4 regions of the Streptomyces sp. NPDC101132 genome follow, and region 3 is predicted to be linked to each of the others. Evidence: riboswitches for the same ligand, from Rfam matches in the RefSeq annotation. Region 3 holds a riboswitch; each other region holds the start of a gene.
The links. Region 3 has a riboswitch for cyclic di-AMP ahead of ACIQUR_RS03055 (peptidoglycan DD-metalloendopeptidase family protein). Riboswitches for the same ligand answer to the same signal wherever they lie in the genome.

Region 1 (4,024 bases), on a different contig from region 3:
AGAGGGACAAACAGGGCAAGCTGGGAGGTCGAACGGCGGACTCCTTCGGGCCGAAGGTCGGTCGGATGCAGCCCGGCGGTCGTGAGATAGTGGTCTAGACAACCCGTAGAACCTGAAGGGCATCACCATGGCAGAGCGCCGCGTCAACGTCGGCTGGGCCGAGGGCCTGCACGCTCGTCCCGCCTCGATCTTCGTCCGGGCGACGACCGCTTCCGGTATCCCGGTCACCATCTCCAAGGTCGACGGCACGCCCGTCAACGCCGGCTCCATGCTCGCCGTGCTGGGCCTGGGCGCGCAGGGCGGCGAGGAGATCATCCTGGCCTCCGACGCCGAGGGCGCGGACGCCGCTCTGGACCGCCTGGCGAAGCTGGTCGCGGAGGGACTCGAGGAGCTTCCCGAGACCGTCTGAGCTTCCGGCCGGTTTCCGGCCGATCTCCGGCCGGTCTCCGGCCGCCGAATGAGCCGTACCCCGCTCGGCGGGGTGCGGCTCATTTTCATTCTCCACACCCGGGACTCCGGGCCGGGCAGGAAATGTCCGCGCCGATATCAGGGCACGGGAAATTGGCGGCCCAACAAATTCCGCAGTCCCTTTGTATACGGACTTTGTTAAAAGCGGCCACCCGCGGTGTTTACGGCAGGTTGCGAACCCCTCACTTGCCCCTCGCCCCGCGCCCGCCGCAGCCGGTGCGCCCCCGTGGTCCGGTGCATGTGCGCGGCGGTGAGCGCCCGCGCCCGGTCGGCGTCCCCGCGCGCCACGGCGTCGACGATGGCACCGTGCTCGGCCCAGGACTCCACGGGGTGGGCCGGGGCGTCCACCACGTACATCCAGGCGATCTTGTGCCGCAGCTGGGTGAGCATCGAGATCAGGCCCGGGCTGCCGGAGGCCTGGGCGAGCGTCTCGTGGAACCAGCCACCCAGGGAGCGCAGGTCCTCCCCCTGGCCCCGGCGGGCGCGTTCCTGGCCCAGGCGCACGAGCCCGCGCAGCACCTTCAGGTGGCCCTCGGTGCGGCGCTGCGCGGCCCGGGAGGCCCCCAGGGGCTCCAGCAGCACCCGCAGCTCCAGCAGGTCGGCCGCCTCCTGTTCGGTGGGCTCGGCGACGCAGGCCCCGGCGTGCCGGCGGGTGGTGACGAAACCCTCCGACTCCAGGGTGCGCAGGGCCTCGCGGACCGGGACGCGCGAGACGCCGTACCGGCGGGCGAGGAGTTCCTCGGTGAGCCTGCTGCCGCGCTCGAAGACGCCGGCGACGATGTCGTCGCGGATCGCCGTGCACACCGCGTGCGCGGGAATGCGCATGACCGGACCTCCGCTTAATCCCCGCGAAACGCGGTCGGCGTCGACATGTGTGCCGCCGACTCTATTGCAGAAACGAGGAATTCCGGAGCGCGGCGATGAATTCCGGAATGGTTTTTTGCCAGATCCGCACATGCCGGGTCCCGACCGCCGGTCCCGACCACCGGTCCCGACACGCCGGCTCTCCGCGCGCCGGGCACGCCGAAGGCCCCGGCTCGGGGAGCCGGGGCCTTCGGGAAGCGGGGGTCGCCGCGGGGCGGCGGGGGCGCGGCGTGGCGCGGGTCAGATGCTGACGCCGTGCGAGCGCAGGTACGCCAGCGGGTCGATGTCCGAGCCGTAGTCGGCCGAGGTGCGGGCCTCGAAGTGGAGGTGCGGGCCGCTGGAGTTGCCCGTGGAGCCGGAGAGGCCGATCTGGTCGCCCGGGGTGACGCGCTGGCCGACCGAGACGTTGATCGACGAGAGGTGGCCGTACTGGGTGTACGTGCCGTCGTTCATCTTGATGACGACGTTGTTGCCGTACGCGCCGCCCCAGCCCGCCTCGACGACCGTGCCGAGGCCGACCGCGTGCACCGAGGTGCCGGAGGCGGCGTGGAAGTCGATGCCGGTGTGGCTGCCGGAGGACCACATGGAGCCGCCGGCCTTGTACGAGGTGCTGACGTACGAGCCCGCGACGGGGGCGACGTAGGTGAGCAGACGCTTGCGCTCGGCCTCGCGGGCGGCGCGCTCGGCGGCCTCGCGCTCGGCCTTGGCCTTGGCCTCGGCCTTCGCCTTGGCCTCGGCGGCACGCTGGCGGGCCTCGTTCTCGGCCTGGGCCTTGGCGGCGGCGATCTCGGCGGCGGCCTGCTGGGACTCGGCCTGGGCCTCGATCTGGCCCGCGAGGTCGTCCGCGACGACGACGGCGTTCAGGCCGGTGTCCTCGGGGCCGCGGGAGTCGGCGTCGGTGGCGGCGAAGGCCGGGCCGGCCAGGGTGCCGACGACACCGGTGGTCGCGAGGGCGGCTATGCCGGCCACGTTCGCGCTCTTGCGGCTCAGACGGCTGGGGCCACGGTGCTTACCGGTGGCACGACTGCCAAAGGCCATGGAGAGGCTGATCCTTTCCTTCCCTCTCGCCTACCGGGTTAGCTGACGGGTTCGGAGCAGGAAGGTCTCCTACGGGCCACCTCTGGCGAGGCGGTCCGATTCACCCCAGGGACTGATGTGGGTCCCCGGCTCCCCAGGCTCGCGCCTGACGGGGACTCGGCGATTGCTGTCCGGTGCCGCGGGTGCGGCTGTTACAGCTGACGGACAGCGAGGTTGACGCTAGGCGGATCGTCGGACAATCACCAAACGGACACGCTGTTTTGTGGCGTACGCCACGGGTCATTCAGGCAACGAACGCCCTGAAACGGACAGAAATCGCAAACGGGGCCCTGATGGACAATCCATCAGGGCCCCGCTCCATGTCGGGCCGGAACCGGGTCAGTTGGTGACCACGGTCACCTCTCCGATGCCCAGCGCCCGCACCGGGTCCGCGATCTGGGACGCGTCACCCACGAGCACCGTCACCAGACGGTCCACCGGGAAGGCGTTCACCACGGCCGAAGTCGCCTCCACCGTGCCGGTTTCGGCGAGCCGCGCGTACAACTGCGCCTGGAAGTCGTCCGGCAGCTCCTGCTCGACCTGGTCGGCCAGGGTGCCGGCGACGGCCGCCGCGGTCTCGAACTTCAGCGGCGCCACGCCGACCAGGTTCTGCACGGCCACGTCGCGTTCGGCGTCGGTCAGGCCCTCGGCGGCGAGGGTGCGCAGCACCTGCCACAGGTCGCCCAGCGCGGGGCCGGTGTTGGGCGTGTCCACCGAGCCGCTGATGGCCAGCATCGAGGCGCCGGTCCCGTCGGCCGTGGAGCGCAGCACCTGCCCGAAGGCGCGCACGCCGTACGTGTAGCCCTTCTCCTCCCGGAGCACGCGGTCCAGGCGCGAGGTGAGCGTGCCGCCGAGGCAGTACGTGCCGAGGACCTGCGCGGCCCAGACGCGGTCGTGGCGGTCCGCGCCGATCCGGCCGATCAGCAGCTGGGTCTGCACGGCGCCGGGCCGGTCCACGATCACCACGCGGCCGGTGTCGTCCGCGGTGACCGGCGTGACCGGGTACGCCTCGCCGGAGCCGCCGGTCCAGGAGCCCAGGGTGTCGGCGAGGACGGCGTCCAGGTCGGTGCCGGTCAGGTCGCCGACCACCACCGCCGTGGCCGTCGACGGGCGCACGTGGGCCTCGTAGAAGGCGCGCACGGCCCCGGAGTCGATCCGGCCGACCGTCTCCTCGCTGCCCTGGCGCGGACGCGACATGCGCAGGGTGGCGGGGAAGAGCTCCTTGGAGAGCTGCTTCGCGGCCCGGCGCTGCGGGTTGGCCAGCTCGTGCGGGATCTCGTCGAGGCGGTTGCGGACCAGGCGGTCCACCTCGCTGTCGGCGAAGGCTGGGGCGCGCAGGGCCTCGGCGAGCAGGGTCAGGGCCTTGTGCAGGCGGGAGGCGGGCACCTCCAGCGAGACCCGGACGCCGGGGTGGTCGGCGTGCGCGTCGAGGGTGGCGCCGCAGCGCTCCAGCTCGGCGGCGAACTCCTCGGCGGAGTGCTTGTCGGTGCCCTCCGACAGGGCACGGGCCATGATCGTGGCCACGCCGTCGAGGCCCTCGGGCTCGGCCTCCAGGGGGGCGTCGAGGATGACCTCGACGGCCACGACCTGCTGGCCGGGGCGGTGGCAGCGCAGG
Region 2 (4,024 bases), on a different contig from region 3:
CCTCGCCAAGCTCTGACGGGCGGCGGGGCGGCGGGCGCGGCGACGCGCGGGGCGCCCCTGCAACGACGAAGGCCCGGATCCAGAAGGATCCGGGCCTCGTGCTGAGTAGCGGGGACAGGATTTGAACCTGCGACCTCTGGGTTATGAGCCCAGCGAGCTACCGAGCTGCTCCACCCCGCGTCGGTGACTCCAGCTTACGCCATTCCGGGGGGTGCTCCGCGCCATTTGATTCCCGGGGGGCTTCCGGGGGGTTCCGGCGCCGGCCGCGGGCCGCCGGCGCGTCGGCCCGCGCGACGCCGGCGGACCGGGCGGCGACACCCGTTCGGCCCCGCCCGCTCGCCGTGCGGCCGCCCCGCCCGCAGCCTTGGGAGGCGGGGCGGCGGCGGCCCGTACCGCGGGCGCGAGCGGGGACCGGTCAGGGAGGGACGTGGTGGGGCTGGGGCAGCGAGGAGGATCCTCCCGGGGGGCCGGGAGAGCCGGCCGGGCCCGGAGCCGCACCGGTGACGGCAACGGCAGACGCTTCGCGCGGACCTTCCTGCGCGTGCTCCCCGCACTCCTGATCGTCCTGGGTCTGGGCTTCGACGTCCTGACCCCGCCCAGCTTCACGGGCGCGCCCTTCTTCACCGCGGCACCTCTGATCGCCGCCCCGCTCTTCGCGTTCTCCACCACCCTGCTCACCGGCGCGACCGCCGCTCTGGCCGTGCTCATGCTCCAGCTCCGCAACGGCAGCTCCGGCAAGGTCGAGGCGGTCACCGAGCTGGTGACCGTCTTCACCGTCGCGGTCCTGGCGCTGCTGATCAACCGCGTGGTCCGGCGCAGCGGCGCGCAGCTCGCCTCCGCGCGCGGCGTGGCCGAGGTCGCCCAGCGCGCGGTGCTGCCCACCCCCGCCGGACGCATCGGCGGACTGCACGTCTCCGCCCGCTACGAGGCCGCCGACGCCGACGCGTTCATCGGCGGGGACCTGTACGCCGTCCAGGACACCCCGTACGGCGTCCGCCTCGCGGTCGGGGACGTACGCGGCAAGGGGCTCGGCGCGGTCGAGGCGGTGGCGGTGGTGCTCGGCGCCTTCCGCGAGGCGGCCGAACGCGAACCCACCCTGGAGGGTGTGGCCCGGCGGGTGGAGCGGGCCCTGGCCCGGGAGGGCACCCGGCGCGACAGCCTCGACTCCGTCGAGGGCTTCACCACCTGCGTACTGGCCGAGGTCTCCCCGGACGGCGGCACGCTCCGCGTGGTCAACCGGGGGCACCCCGAGCCGCTGCTGCTGCGCGCCGACGGGAAGCTGGAGGTGCTGGCCCCCGCGGAGGCCGCCCTGCCGCTGGGCATGGGCGAGCTGGGGGACGGGCGGTACCGGGCGGACGCGTGGCCCTTCCCCGCCGGCTCGACGCTGCTGCTCTACACCGACGGGCTCTCCGAGGCCCGGGACGCCGCGGGCGCCTTCTACGAGCCGGCCGAACGGCTGCGCGGACGGATCTTCCCCGGGCCGGAGGAACTGCTGGCCGGCCTGATCGCCGATGTGCGGCGGCACACCGGTGGCGGCGCCACGGACGACATGGCGCTGCTCGCGGTCGTCCGCCCGACGCCGGGTCAGGCCGTGCGCCGGAGGTCCGTCACCGCCGCACGGCGCCGCTGAGCGCGTCCGGCCGGACACGCAACGTAAGCGAAGCAGGTGGGGGCGTCGGTTGGTTGACGGCCCATCAGGGTACGGAAGTGGCCGGAGTGGCGATGTCTGCGCAGGCGTCTCGCCCGACTCTGTCGCTCGATGCGGCATTTGCCCTGGCCAACGCCGGTCACGGAATGGCTGGTTGATGTGAAGGATCAAGTAAGGGAGCTTGGAATCACTCCCTGTTGTCTATTACCGTTCGATAACGCAGCGCGGCTGTCCAGGCCGTCGCAAGTGACGGCACCGTGCGCGTGCGCGCCGAATCCCGTGAGGGAACCGGGGAACCACCAACTTGGGGTGAATCGGGTCGTTCTGACCCGTAGGAGACCTTCCTGCTCCGAACCCGTCAGCTAACCCGGTAGGCCAGAAGGAAGGAAAGGAGCGCCCCCGTGGCGTCCAGCAGGCCTGCCCCCGAAGCCCCCGGTTCCATCGAGACGGACTCGCCCTACCCGGGCGGAACCGGTGCCGGGGCCTGGGGCGAGTGGAACCCCACCGAGGACTCCGCCCGTCCGGCCGGCGGCCGCCACCGCGTCGCCAAGCAGCGCGGCGGACTCGCGCGCAGCTCCACGGTCCTCGGCGTCGGCATCATCGCCGCCGTCGGCGCCACCGGCATGGCCACCGCACAGGACAAGCCCCCGGTCGCGATATCCATACCCTCGCTGCTCCCCGACGACGAGGCGGACGCGGCGCGGGAGACCACCCCCATCGAGGCGCCCCTCACCAACGCGGGCGTCACCCCCGAGCAGGCCGCGGCCGGCACCGACGCCGGCGAGGCCCTGCGCAACCGCATCCTCCAGCAGGCGGAGTCCCAGGCGGACGCGGCCGTCGCCCAGGAGAAGGAGGCGGCCCAGCGCGCCGCCGAGCAGGCCGCCGCCGCGAAGGCGAAGGCCGAGCGGGAGGCGGCGGACAAGAAGGCCGCCGAAGCGCGCAAGGCCGCCGAGGCCGCGGCGAAGGCGGCCGCGGAGGCCAAGGCGGAGGCGGAGCGCCTGGCCAAGCTGGCCGGCCAGTACGCACTGCCCACCTCCTCGTACACGCTGACCTCGCACTACGGCGACTCCGGCTCGATGTGGTCCTCCGGCCACCACACCGGCCTGGACTTCGCCGCGCCGACGGGCACCCCCGTCAAGGCCGTGCACGGCGGAAAGATCATCTCGGCGGGCTGGTCCGGCGCGTACGGCTACCGCATCGTCCTCCGGCTGGAGGACGGCACGGAGGTCTGGTACTGCCACCTGTCCTCGATGTCCGTCACCTCGGGCACCGTCACCACCGGCGAGACCATCGGCCGCGTCGGCGCCACCGGCAACGTCACGGGCGCCCATCTCCACCTGGAGGTGCGGACCGGCGGAGCGACGGTGGACCCGCTGGCATGGCTGCGGGGCAAGGGCCTGACGGTCTGACGACGGCGGGGTACGGGGCCACGGCGCCGTCCGCCGGGTACGGGCCCACCGCGTCCACGGCGTACGGCCCCACCGCGTCCACCGCGTGCGCCGCGCCCCGCATCGCCGGTACGAACAGCGGGTCCCGGCGCCCCCGGGCCCGTACCCCGAGCCAGGCCAGCACCCCGAAGACCGGCACCATCACGGTCGCGTACACGACGTAGAAGCCGTACTCGCCGAACTCCGACGAGCTGTTCCACAGGGCGTGCGTCGCCATCGCCAGCGCCAGCCCGGCCAGGGGCAGCCCGACGCGCCGCCACCGCCCGGCCGCGAAGGCCGCCCAGCAGAAGCCGAGCCCGGTCCACACGGTGAACAGCGGGTGCGCGAACGGGGACATCACCACCCGTACGAAGAAGGTCGCGGCCGTCACCGAGTCCAGCAGCGAGGTGCCGCTGCCGAGGTCCTCGCCGAAGGCGTTGCCGAGGTAGAGGATGTTCTCGGTGAAGGCGAAGCCCGTGGCGGTGAACCCGGCCACCACGATCGCGTCGGTGATCCCGGTGAACCGCCGCCCGCGGAAGAGGAAGACCAGCAGCAGCGCGGCGGCCTTCGCGCACTCCTCCACCACCGGGGCGATGGCGATCGAGCCGAGCTGGTCGGCGTCGTGCGGGTCCAGGGTCGCGGCCGCTATCCACCGGGTCGCGAAGCTGTTGGCCACTATGGCGATGAGCGCCGCGGCGCACGCCCCCCAGGCGAAGACGAACAGGTGCTGCGGCCAGGGCCCCGGCTTCGTCCGGTCCAGCCAGTGGAACACCGCCATCAGCGGTGGCACCGGCAGGACGGCGAGGCCGAGGCCGACGAGGAAGCCCTGGGTGCCGGTCTGCTCACGTACGAGGGCGAGGATCAGCACTCCGGCGACCGCGAGCAGCCCGATGGACGCGCGAGACAGGACCCGGAACACGCCACGACAGTAGCGATCCGGACGCGTACC
Region 3 (4,024 bases):
GGCCGGCACCTCAAGGCCGAGGACCTGCGCGGCGCGCAGCGCGACCCGCGTGTGGCCCTCCGGGGACAGGTGGAGCCGGTCGTCGTCCCAGGCCCGCCGGTCCTGCACGGACTTCAGCGACCAGAGGTCGAGGACGGGGCAGCCGTACCGGTCGGCGATCGAGCGGACGTGCGCGGTGTACGTGGCGACCTTGCCGCGCAGGTGGCGCAGGACCGGTACGCCCCGGGTGTCGAAGCCCGTGGTGATCATGACGGTGGGCACGACGCCGGTGAGGTCGGCGACGGCCGCCTCGAAGCGTTCGGCGACCGCGTCCGGGTCGCTGCCGGGCCGGATGATGTCGTTGCCGCCGGCACAGAAGGTGACCAGGTCGGGCGCGAGCTCCTTGGCCCGGGGCACCTGCTCGGCCACGATCTGGTCCAGCAGCCTGCCGCGTACGGCGAGGTTGGCGTACCGGAAGTCGTGCTCGTCGCGGCGGTCGGCGAGCAGGACCGCCAGCCGGTCGGCCCAGCCGAGGAAGGCGCCGTCGGGGCCGGGGTCTCCGACGCCCTCGGTGAAGCTGTCCCCGATGGCGGCGTACGAGCCGATGGGGAGGGTGGATACGGGTGCTGTTGCTGTTGAAGGTGTCGATTCTCCTGCCACGGGAGCACATCCTTCACCGAAGGATGTGACCTACGCGACCGTAGGAAGGGGTTGACGCGGGGTGATCTGGACCACCCGGTCAGTTTGGCCGAAAACAGCCGTACAGCCGGGACCCCCCTCGGGTCCCGGCCGTACGGCTGCCTCGGTGTGCGCGTCGGACGCCGCGGGGGCGCCCGCCGGCGTGGCTCAGACGCTGACGCCCTTGTCCCGCAGGTAGGCCAGCGGGTCGATGTCGTCGCCGTAGCTCGGACCCGTACGGATCTCGAAGTGCAGGTGCGGGCCGGTGGAGTTGCCCGTGGAACCGGAGAGGCCGATGCTGTCGCCGGCGCCGACCGACTGGCCCGCGGAGACGTTGAGCGAGGAGAGGTGGGCGTACTGGGAGTAGCGGCCGTCCTCGTGCCGGATGATCACCTCGTTGCCGTACGCGCCGCCCCAGCCGGCGGAGACCACGGTGCCGGCGCCGACCGCGCGGACCGTGGTGCCGGAGCCGACCGAGAAGTCGACGCCCGTGTGGTAGCCGCTGGCCCACATGCCGCCGCCGGCCCGGTAGGAGGTGCTGATGCCGCCGCTGACCGGGGCGACGAAGCCGGCGGCGCTCACCGCGGCGGCGGAGCGCTGGGTGGAGCGGCTGGCGGTGGCCGCGGACCGGTCGGCACCGGAGTCCTGGGCGGCGGCCTTCGGCTCGCTCTTGCGGACGGCCTTCTGGCGGGTCTTCTCCGGGGTCTTCTTCACCGGCTTGGGCGCGGCGGCGGGCTTCGCCGGAGCCTCGGCGGCCTTCGGCGCGGCCGCGGCACCCAGGGTGAGCTCCAGGCCGGGGTGGATCAGGGAGGGGTTGCCGCCGACGGCCTCGCGGTTGTCGGCGTAGAGCTTCTGCCAGCCGCCGCTCAGGTGGTGCTCGTACGCGATCTTGGAGAGGTGGTCGCCGGCCACCACGGTGTACGTGGCGGGGGCGGCCTGCGGGGCCGCGGCGAGGACGGCGGCCGGAGCGGCCAGCGGAGCCTGGGCGGCCTGCGCGGGCAGCGCCTGCGGGGCGGCGGCCGGCCCGGCGGCGTGGGCGCCGGCGGCCCCCATCAGCGGCAGCGCGAGGGCGGCGCCTCCGGTACCGGCGGCGACGAAACCGCGGGTTATCGGGCTGGACTTGGGGCGGCGGTGCTTACCCTTTCCGGGCATGGCGCATTCCTCTCCGGCGCCTGCGAGGTGAGCTGTCGGGTTCGGGCTGGAGATGCCCGGCCGCACGCGTGCGGCTTCACCCCGAGCCGGCGCGAGAAGATCGCGTCCGGCGGCTTACCTGGTTCCCCCGCTCCTGCCGCACGAGTGGTCGGGTGCGGTTTCCGGGAGGCGGCAGGATTCGGCGTTCCACCCGGATCGACGGCGACGGTAATCCAGCGCCCTCAGACGGAACAAGCCGCGAATTCCCGTGGGGAATCACCCGGATGAATGATCGACGGAATTCCCGTCACACTCCGTCTATTGCGGACGTGTAACAGCCAGCACCACAGCGGAATTCGGGATTCCATCGCAGCCACGGACGGTCACCGTATGATCTGCCTCACGAGGAGGTCGCACATCTGCCGCCTCATTGCGGTAACTTGACGCCAAGTAGTGCAATTCGGACATGTCCCCCGAGCCGCCAGGAGCCCCCACGTGACCCAGCAGATACCCCAGGCGCCGTCGACCGAGCCGGAGCTGACCGGCGTGCGCAACTTCCGCGATGTGGGCGGACTTCCGACCACGGATGGACGGAGGGTGCGAACGGGGCGTCTGTTCCGAAGCGGACATCTGGCACATGCCACCGATACCGATGCGCACTACCTCGCATCGCTCGGACTGCACACCGTCTTCGACTTCCGCAACGCCGCCGACAAGGCGCTGGAGGGCCCCGACGTCGAGCTGCCGGGCGTGCGCAACGTCAACATCCCGCTCTCCGACCCCGCCGACGGCGCGGAGTTCTGGAAGATGGTCCGCGACGGCGACCTCGCCCAGCTGGAGGAGGTCCTGGGCGACGGCCGGGCCGCGGCGCGCATGTCCGCCTCGTACCGCAAAATGATCAAGGAGCGGACGGCCGAGCACAGCCGGGTGGTGCACGCCCTCGCCGAGGACAGCGTCCCCGCGCTGATGCACTGCGCGGCCGGCAAGGACCGGGCCGGCCTGTCCATCGCGGTCACCCTGCTCGCGCTCGGCGTGGAGCGCGGGGCCATCGTCACGGACTACCTGGAGTCGAACGCCCCGCACCGCCGCTACCGCGTCCGCCGCGGCAGCGACGCCCCCGAGGCCCGCTCCGCCGAGGTGATGGCGCTGCTCGGCCCGCTCTTCGACGCGCGGGCCGAGTACCTGGAGGCGGCCTTCGCCACCATCGACGAGGTCTGGGGCGGGGTCGACGGCTACCTGGCCGAGGGGCTGGCGCTGGGCCCCGACACCCTGGACCGGCTGCGCGAGCGCCTGCTGGACTGACGCCCCGCCAGAACGCGACGGACCCGCACGCGGACACGCGTGCGGGTCCGTGCCGCCGCTCAGCGCCCCGCGACCGCCTGCTTCACCAGCGTCCGCCCGAAGTCCCACATCAGCGAGCCGCCGCCGTGGGCCTCGTCCATCACGTCCCGGAAGGCGGCGACGAACCGCTCCACGTCCGCCTCGTCGATCACCAGCGGCGGAATGAGCTTGATCACTTCCAGGTGGTCGCCGGAGACCTGCGTCAGGATCCGGTGCTTCTGCAGCAGCGGGACGACCACCATCTGAGCGAAGAGTCCCTTGCGGGCCGCCTGGAGCATCGTCCACCGGCTGCGCAGCCCCAGCGACGAGGGCCGGCCGAACTCGATGCCGATCATCAGCCCGCGGCCGCGGACCTCGTGCAGCAGCTCGTACTCGCCCACCATGGCCGCGAGCCGGCCGCGCAGCAGGTCGCCCGTCGCCCGCGCGTGCGCCACCAGCCCCTCGTCGTCCATCACCGAGAGCACCGCGAGCCCGGCCGCCATCGCCTGCGCGTTGGACCCGAAGCTGGCCGAGTGCACCAGCACCCGGTCCATGGACGAGTAGACCTTCTTGAAGATCCAGTCCTTGCCGAGGGTGGCGCCCACCGGCACGTACCCGCCGGAGAGCGCCTTGGCCACGCACACCAGGTCGGGCTCGACGCCCGCCTCGTGCTGGTACGCGTAGAAGTCGCCGGTCCGGCCGAGGCCGGTCTGCACCTCGTCGGCGATCAGCAGGGCCTTGTGCCGGTGCAGCAGCTCCTGCGCGGCCCGCAGGTAGCCGGGCGGCGCCGGGTACACCCCCTTGCCCTGGACCGGCTCGACGATCAGGGCGGCCACGTCCCCGTGGCGCAGCTCCCGCTCCAGGGCGCCGAGGTCCCCGAGCGGCACCGCGGTGTCGGGCAGCAGCGGGGCGAACC
Region 4 (4,024 bases), on a different contig from region 3:
CACGCGAAAGGTCCACCTCATGCGTTCCGGGAACGGCCGTCACCGGCGCCCCCGTCAGGCCCCTGCGCTCGTCGTCACGGCGGGCGTCACCGGCTCCGCACTGGCGCTGCCGCTGCTCGCCGCCACCAACGCCAGCGCCGCCGACACCGCCACGTGGGACAAGGTCGCCGAGTGCGAGAGCGGCGGCACCTGGAGTGCCGACCTCAACAACGGCTTCTACGGCGGGCTGCAGTTCACCCAGGAACTGTGGAAGAGCGCCGGCGGCGAGGAGTACGCGCCGCGCGCCGACCTCGCCAGCCGCTCGCAGCAGATAGCCGTCGCCGAGCGGGTGCTCGCCGAGAAGGGCCCCTCGGCCTGGCCGCTCTGCGCTGCCCCCGCCGGGCTCACCAAGGCCGGCCCCAAGGCCGACGTGGACGACGGCCTCGGCAAGCCGAAGCCGATCACCCCCGCGCCGGTACGCCCCGACGAGGGCTCCGGCGCCACCGAGGAGGCCGGTACGGGTACGAAGACCCCCGCGCCCCCCGTGACGCGCACCCCGGCACCGCCGGCCACCGGGACCCCCTCGGGCACCGCGACCCCGGGTGCCACCGGCACCCCCGGCGCCACTCCCGGCACCGCGACCCCCGGCACCCCCACCGCCCCCGGCACGGGCACGCCCACCACCCCGGGCGCCACCGGCACCCCGGGCACGCCCGGAGCGACCGACGGGGCCACCCCGGGTGCGACCCCCGGGGCCACCGACGGGTCGGCCACCCCCGGCACCGGCAAGCACCGCGGCGACGCGGCCGACGAGACGTCAGGGGACGTGTCGGGCGAAACGGACGGAACGGGACGTCACGCCCTGACCGCCGACCCGCTCGCTCCTGACGCCGGGTCGGGTACCGGTGTCACCCCCGAGGGCGCCGGCGAGTCCACGTACATCGTCAAGTCCGGCGACAGCCTCTCCCGCATCGCGGACGCGAAGGGCCTCAAGGGCGGCTGGAGTGCGCTGTACAAGGCCAACGAGCAGGTCATCGGTGACGACGCGGACCTCATCAAGCCTGGTCAGAACCTCGACCTAAGCCAGAACTAGGGGCACTTCGGGCATCCGATAAAGCGGGCAATGTCCGGATTCATGTAAGTCTGGCGTCAGTGAGACATGAGTCTCAGGCCGTCAACTGGCGTGTCCCGCCCGGAAGCTCGGCTACCGCCCCTTCTCACCTGCGCAAATACCGGTTCCCGGTGCGCAAGTACGGGCCGTTTCTCCCCGATGTCCTGCCTTGAACATCGGGGAGCGGTCTGTCTACGGTCTGAACCGCTCGCCACCGCGGGCTCCTTCGACCGCATCGCCGAGTCCTGCCGGCGGACGGGGGAAACAGTCGTCGCGCAAGCGCCGAAGGCAGGAGCGGGGGACCCAAGGTTTGTGCCGGGCCCGGCCGTTGAAAGACGGTCACGGAACGGCTTGGGGTGAAGCCACGCGCTAGGACGCGAGGCCGGGCAACTCACTACGCCCGAACCCGACAGCTCACCTCGTAGGCGTCGGTGAGGAGAAGCCTCCAATGCTGCTTTCCAAGGGCAAGCACCGCCGTGCGTCCAAGGCCACCCGCATCGTCACCCTCGTCGGCGTGACCGGCGCGGCCGTCGCCGCCCCGCTGATGGTGGCGGGCACCGCCAACGCCGCCACCGCCTCCGAGTGGGACCGCGTCGCGCAGTGCGAGTCCGGTGGCAACTGGTCCATCAACACCGGCAACGGCTACTACGGCGGCCTGCAGTTCTCGCCCTCCACCTGGGCCGCGTACGGCGGCACCGCCTACGCCCCGCAGGCCAACCAGGCCAGCAAGTCCCAGCAGATAGCCATCGCCGAGAAGGTGCTGGCCGGTCAGGGCAAGGGCGCCTGGCCGAGCTGCGGCGTCGGCCTGTCCGGTGCCAAGTACAACGGCGGCGGCTCGGGCGAGTCCGCCCCGGTCAAGAAGAAGGCCAAGAAGAAGACGACGGAGACCCGCACGCAGCAGGCTCCGACCACCCGCTCCGAGCGCACCGCCGCCGCCCCGAAGCCCGCGGCACCGGCCACCGGCTTCAAGAAGGGCAACGGCTCCTACGAGGTGAAGGCCGGCGACACCCTCGGCACCATCGCCGACGCCCAGAACGTCAAGGGCGGCTGGGAGAAGCTCTTCGAGCTCAACAAGGACATCGTCACCGATGCCGACCTGATCTACCCGGGCCAGATGCTGAAGCTCTCCTGAACGGCTCCGGTACGGGAGTGATCCCGGACCGGCACCGGCCACGCCCGCCCGGCGCGTCCTCCCCCCGACGCGCCGGGCGGGCGTTCCCCTATATGCAGTCGGCGCGCCGCCCCCCCCTGTACGGCCGGCGAGCCCCTCCCTCGTGCGGCCGGCGAGCCCCTCCCTCGTGCGGCCGGCGAGCCGCTCCGTCACCCCTCCGGAGCCCCTTTGGGAGCCCCTGTGCTCGTTTGATCAGGGGTCTATGTCCTGGAAGACGGGTATTCGGTCCCTTTTTCGTCCCAGGACCCGGGCGGTCGGGCGGCCGACGCCCCCGACGGGGTTAGGCTCTAGGCGGCGAGGCCGGTCCCACGGCCCCACACGCCACCGCACATCTAGCGTCACATCCCAGAAGGAGATGCTCGTGCCGTCCATCGACGTCGTCGTAGCCCGGGAAATCCTGGACTCCCGAGGCAACCCCACGGTCGAGGTCGAGGTGGGCCTCGACGACGGCAGCACCGGCCGTGCTGCCGTTCCGTCCGGCGCCTCCACCGGTGCCTTCGAGGCCATCGAGCTCCGTGACGGTGACCCCAACCGCTACATGGGCAAGGGTGTCGAGAAGGCCGTCCTGGCCGTCATCGAGCAGATCGGCCCGGAGCTCGTCGGCTACGACGCCACCGAGCAGCGCCTGATCGACCAGGCCATGTTCGACCTGGACGCCACCGACAACAAGGGCTCCCTCGGCGCCAACGCCATCCTGGGCGTCTCCCTGGCCGTGGCCCACGCCGCCTCCGAGGCCTCGGACCTGCCGCTGTTCCGCTACCTGGGCGGCCCGAACGCGCACCTGCTGCCCGTTCCGATGATGAACATCCTCAACGGTGGGTCGCACGCCGACTCCAACGTCGACATCCAGGAGTTCATGATCGCGCCGATCGGCGCCGAGTCCTTCTCCGAGGCCCTCCGCTGGGGTGCCGAGGTCTACCACACCCTCAAGAAGGTCCTGCACTCCAAGGGCCTCTCCACCGGCCTGGGCGACGAGGGCGGCTTCGCCCCGAACCTGGAGTCGAACCGCGCCGCGCTCGACCTCATCGTCGAGGCCATCAAGCAGGCCGGCTACACCCCGGGCAAGGACATCGCGCTCGCGCTCGACGTCGCCGCGTCCGAGTTCTACAAGGACGGCAAGTACGAGTTCGAGGGCCAGTCCCGCTCGGCCGCCGAGATGACCGAGTACTACGAGGGCCTCGTCGACGCCTACCCGCTGGTCTCCATCGAGGACCCGCTGTTCGAGGACGACTGGGCCGGCTGGAAGGTCATCACCGACAAGCTGGGCTCCCGCGTCCAGATCGTCGGCGACGACCTCTTCGTCACCAACCCCGAGCGCCTCGCCCGCGGCATCGAGGAGGGCTCCGCCAACGCCCTGCTCGTGAAGGTGAACCAGATCGGTTCGCTGACCGAGACCCTCGACGCCGTCGAGATGGCCCAGCGCAACGGCTTCAAGTGCATGATGTCGCACCGCTCCGGCGAGACCGAGGACGTCACCATCGCCGACCTCGCCGTCGCCGTGAACTGCGGTCAGATCAAGACCGGCGCCCCGGCCCGCTCGGACCGCGTCGCCAAGTACAACCAGCTGCTGCGCATCGAGGAGATCCTCGACGACGCCGCGGTGTACGCGGGCCGCAGCGCGTTCCCGCGCTTCAAGGGCTGACCCGGCCGAACCGGCTGACAGCGCCCTGAGCCTCCGTACGTCCCCGCACTCGGTCCCGTACCGTGTGCGGGGACGTACGTGCTTATCAGGGGAGGCGGGACATGGCCGGGAACCGGGATCG

Region 1: it holds a riboswitch for cyclic di-AMP, as region 3 does, so the genes downstream of both, ACIQUR_RS18805 (M23 family metallopeptidase) here and ACIQUR_RS03055 (peptidoglycan DD-metalloendopeptidase family protein) in region 3, are expected to answer to the same signal.
Region 2: it holds a riboswitch for cyclic di-AMP, as region 3 does, so the genes downstream of both, ACIQUR_RS24505 (peptidoglycan DD-metalloendopeptidase family protein) here and ACIQUR_RS03055 (peptidoglycan DD-metalloendopeptidase family protein) in region 3, are expected to answer to the same signal.
Region 4: it holds a riboswitch for cyclic di-AMP, as region 3 does, so the genes downstream of both, ACIQUR_RS06895 (transglycosylase family protein) here and ACIQUR_RS03055 (peptidoglycan DD-metalloendopeptidase family protein) in region 3, are expected to answer to the same signal.

The regions. Positions count from the first base shown of each region.
Region 1 covers NZ_JBIVYX010000007.1:344,314-348,337, forward strand. Annotated here, with positions in the region: gene ACIQUR_RS18795 (HPr family phosphocarrier protein) at 128-409, shown strand; gene ACIQUR_RS18800 (GntR family transcriptional regulator) at 607-1,293, opposite strand; gene ACIQUR_RS18805 (M23 family metallopeptidase) at 1,573-2,370, opposite strand; cyclic di-AMP (ydaO/yuaA leader) riboswitch at 2,383-2,542, opposite strand; gene ACIQUR_RS18810 (M16 family metallopeptidase) at 2,749-4,024, opposite strand, start outside.
Region 2 covers NZ_JBIVYX010000011.1:16,575-20,598, reverse strand. Annotated here, with positions in the region: gene ACIQUR_RS24520 (FBP domain-containing protein) at 1-16, shown strand, start outside; tRNA gene ACIQUR_RS24515 (tRNA-Met) at 107-180, opposite strand; gene ACIQUR_RS24510 (PP2C family protein-serine/threonine phosphatase) at 437-1,630, shown strand; cyclic di-AMP (ydaO/yuaA leader) riboswitch at 1,907-2,040, shown strand; gene ACIQUR_RS24505 (peptidoglycan DD-metalloendopeptidase family protein) at 2,050-3,057, shown strand; partial or broken gene ACIQUR_RS24500 (PrsW family intramembrane metalloprotease) at 3,185-3,994, opposite strand.
Region 3 covers NZ_JBIVYX010000001.1:675,696-679,719, forward strand. Annotated here, with positions in the region: gene ACIQUR_RS03050 (SGNH/GDSL hydrolase family protein) at 1-639, opposite strand, end outside; gene ACIQUR_RS03055 (peptidoglycan DD-metalloendopeptidase family protein) at 826-1,809, opposite strand; cyclic di-AMP (ydaO/yuaA leader) riboswitch at 1,814-2,003, opposite strand; gene ACIQUR_RS03060 (tyrosine-protein phosphatase) at 2,284-3,090, shown strand; gene ACIQUR_RS03065 (aspartate aminotransferase family protein) at 3,150-4,024, opposite strand, start outside.
Region 4 covers NZ_JBIVYX010000002.1:598,420-602,443, forward strand. Annotated here, with positions in the region: gene ACIQUR_RS06890 (transglycosylase family protein) at 20-1,072, shown strand; cyclic di-AMP (ydaO/yuaA leader) riboswitch at 1,361-1,533, shown strand; gene ACIQUR_RS06895 (transglycosylase family protein) at 1,539-2,222, shown strand; gene eno (phosphopyruvate hydratase) at 2,617-3,903, shown strand; gene ACIQUR_RS06905 (septum formation initiator family protein) at 4,005-4,024, shown strand, end outside.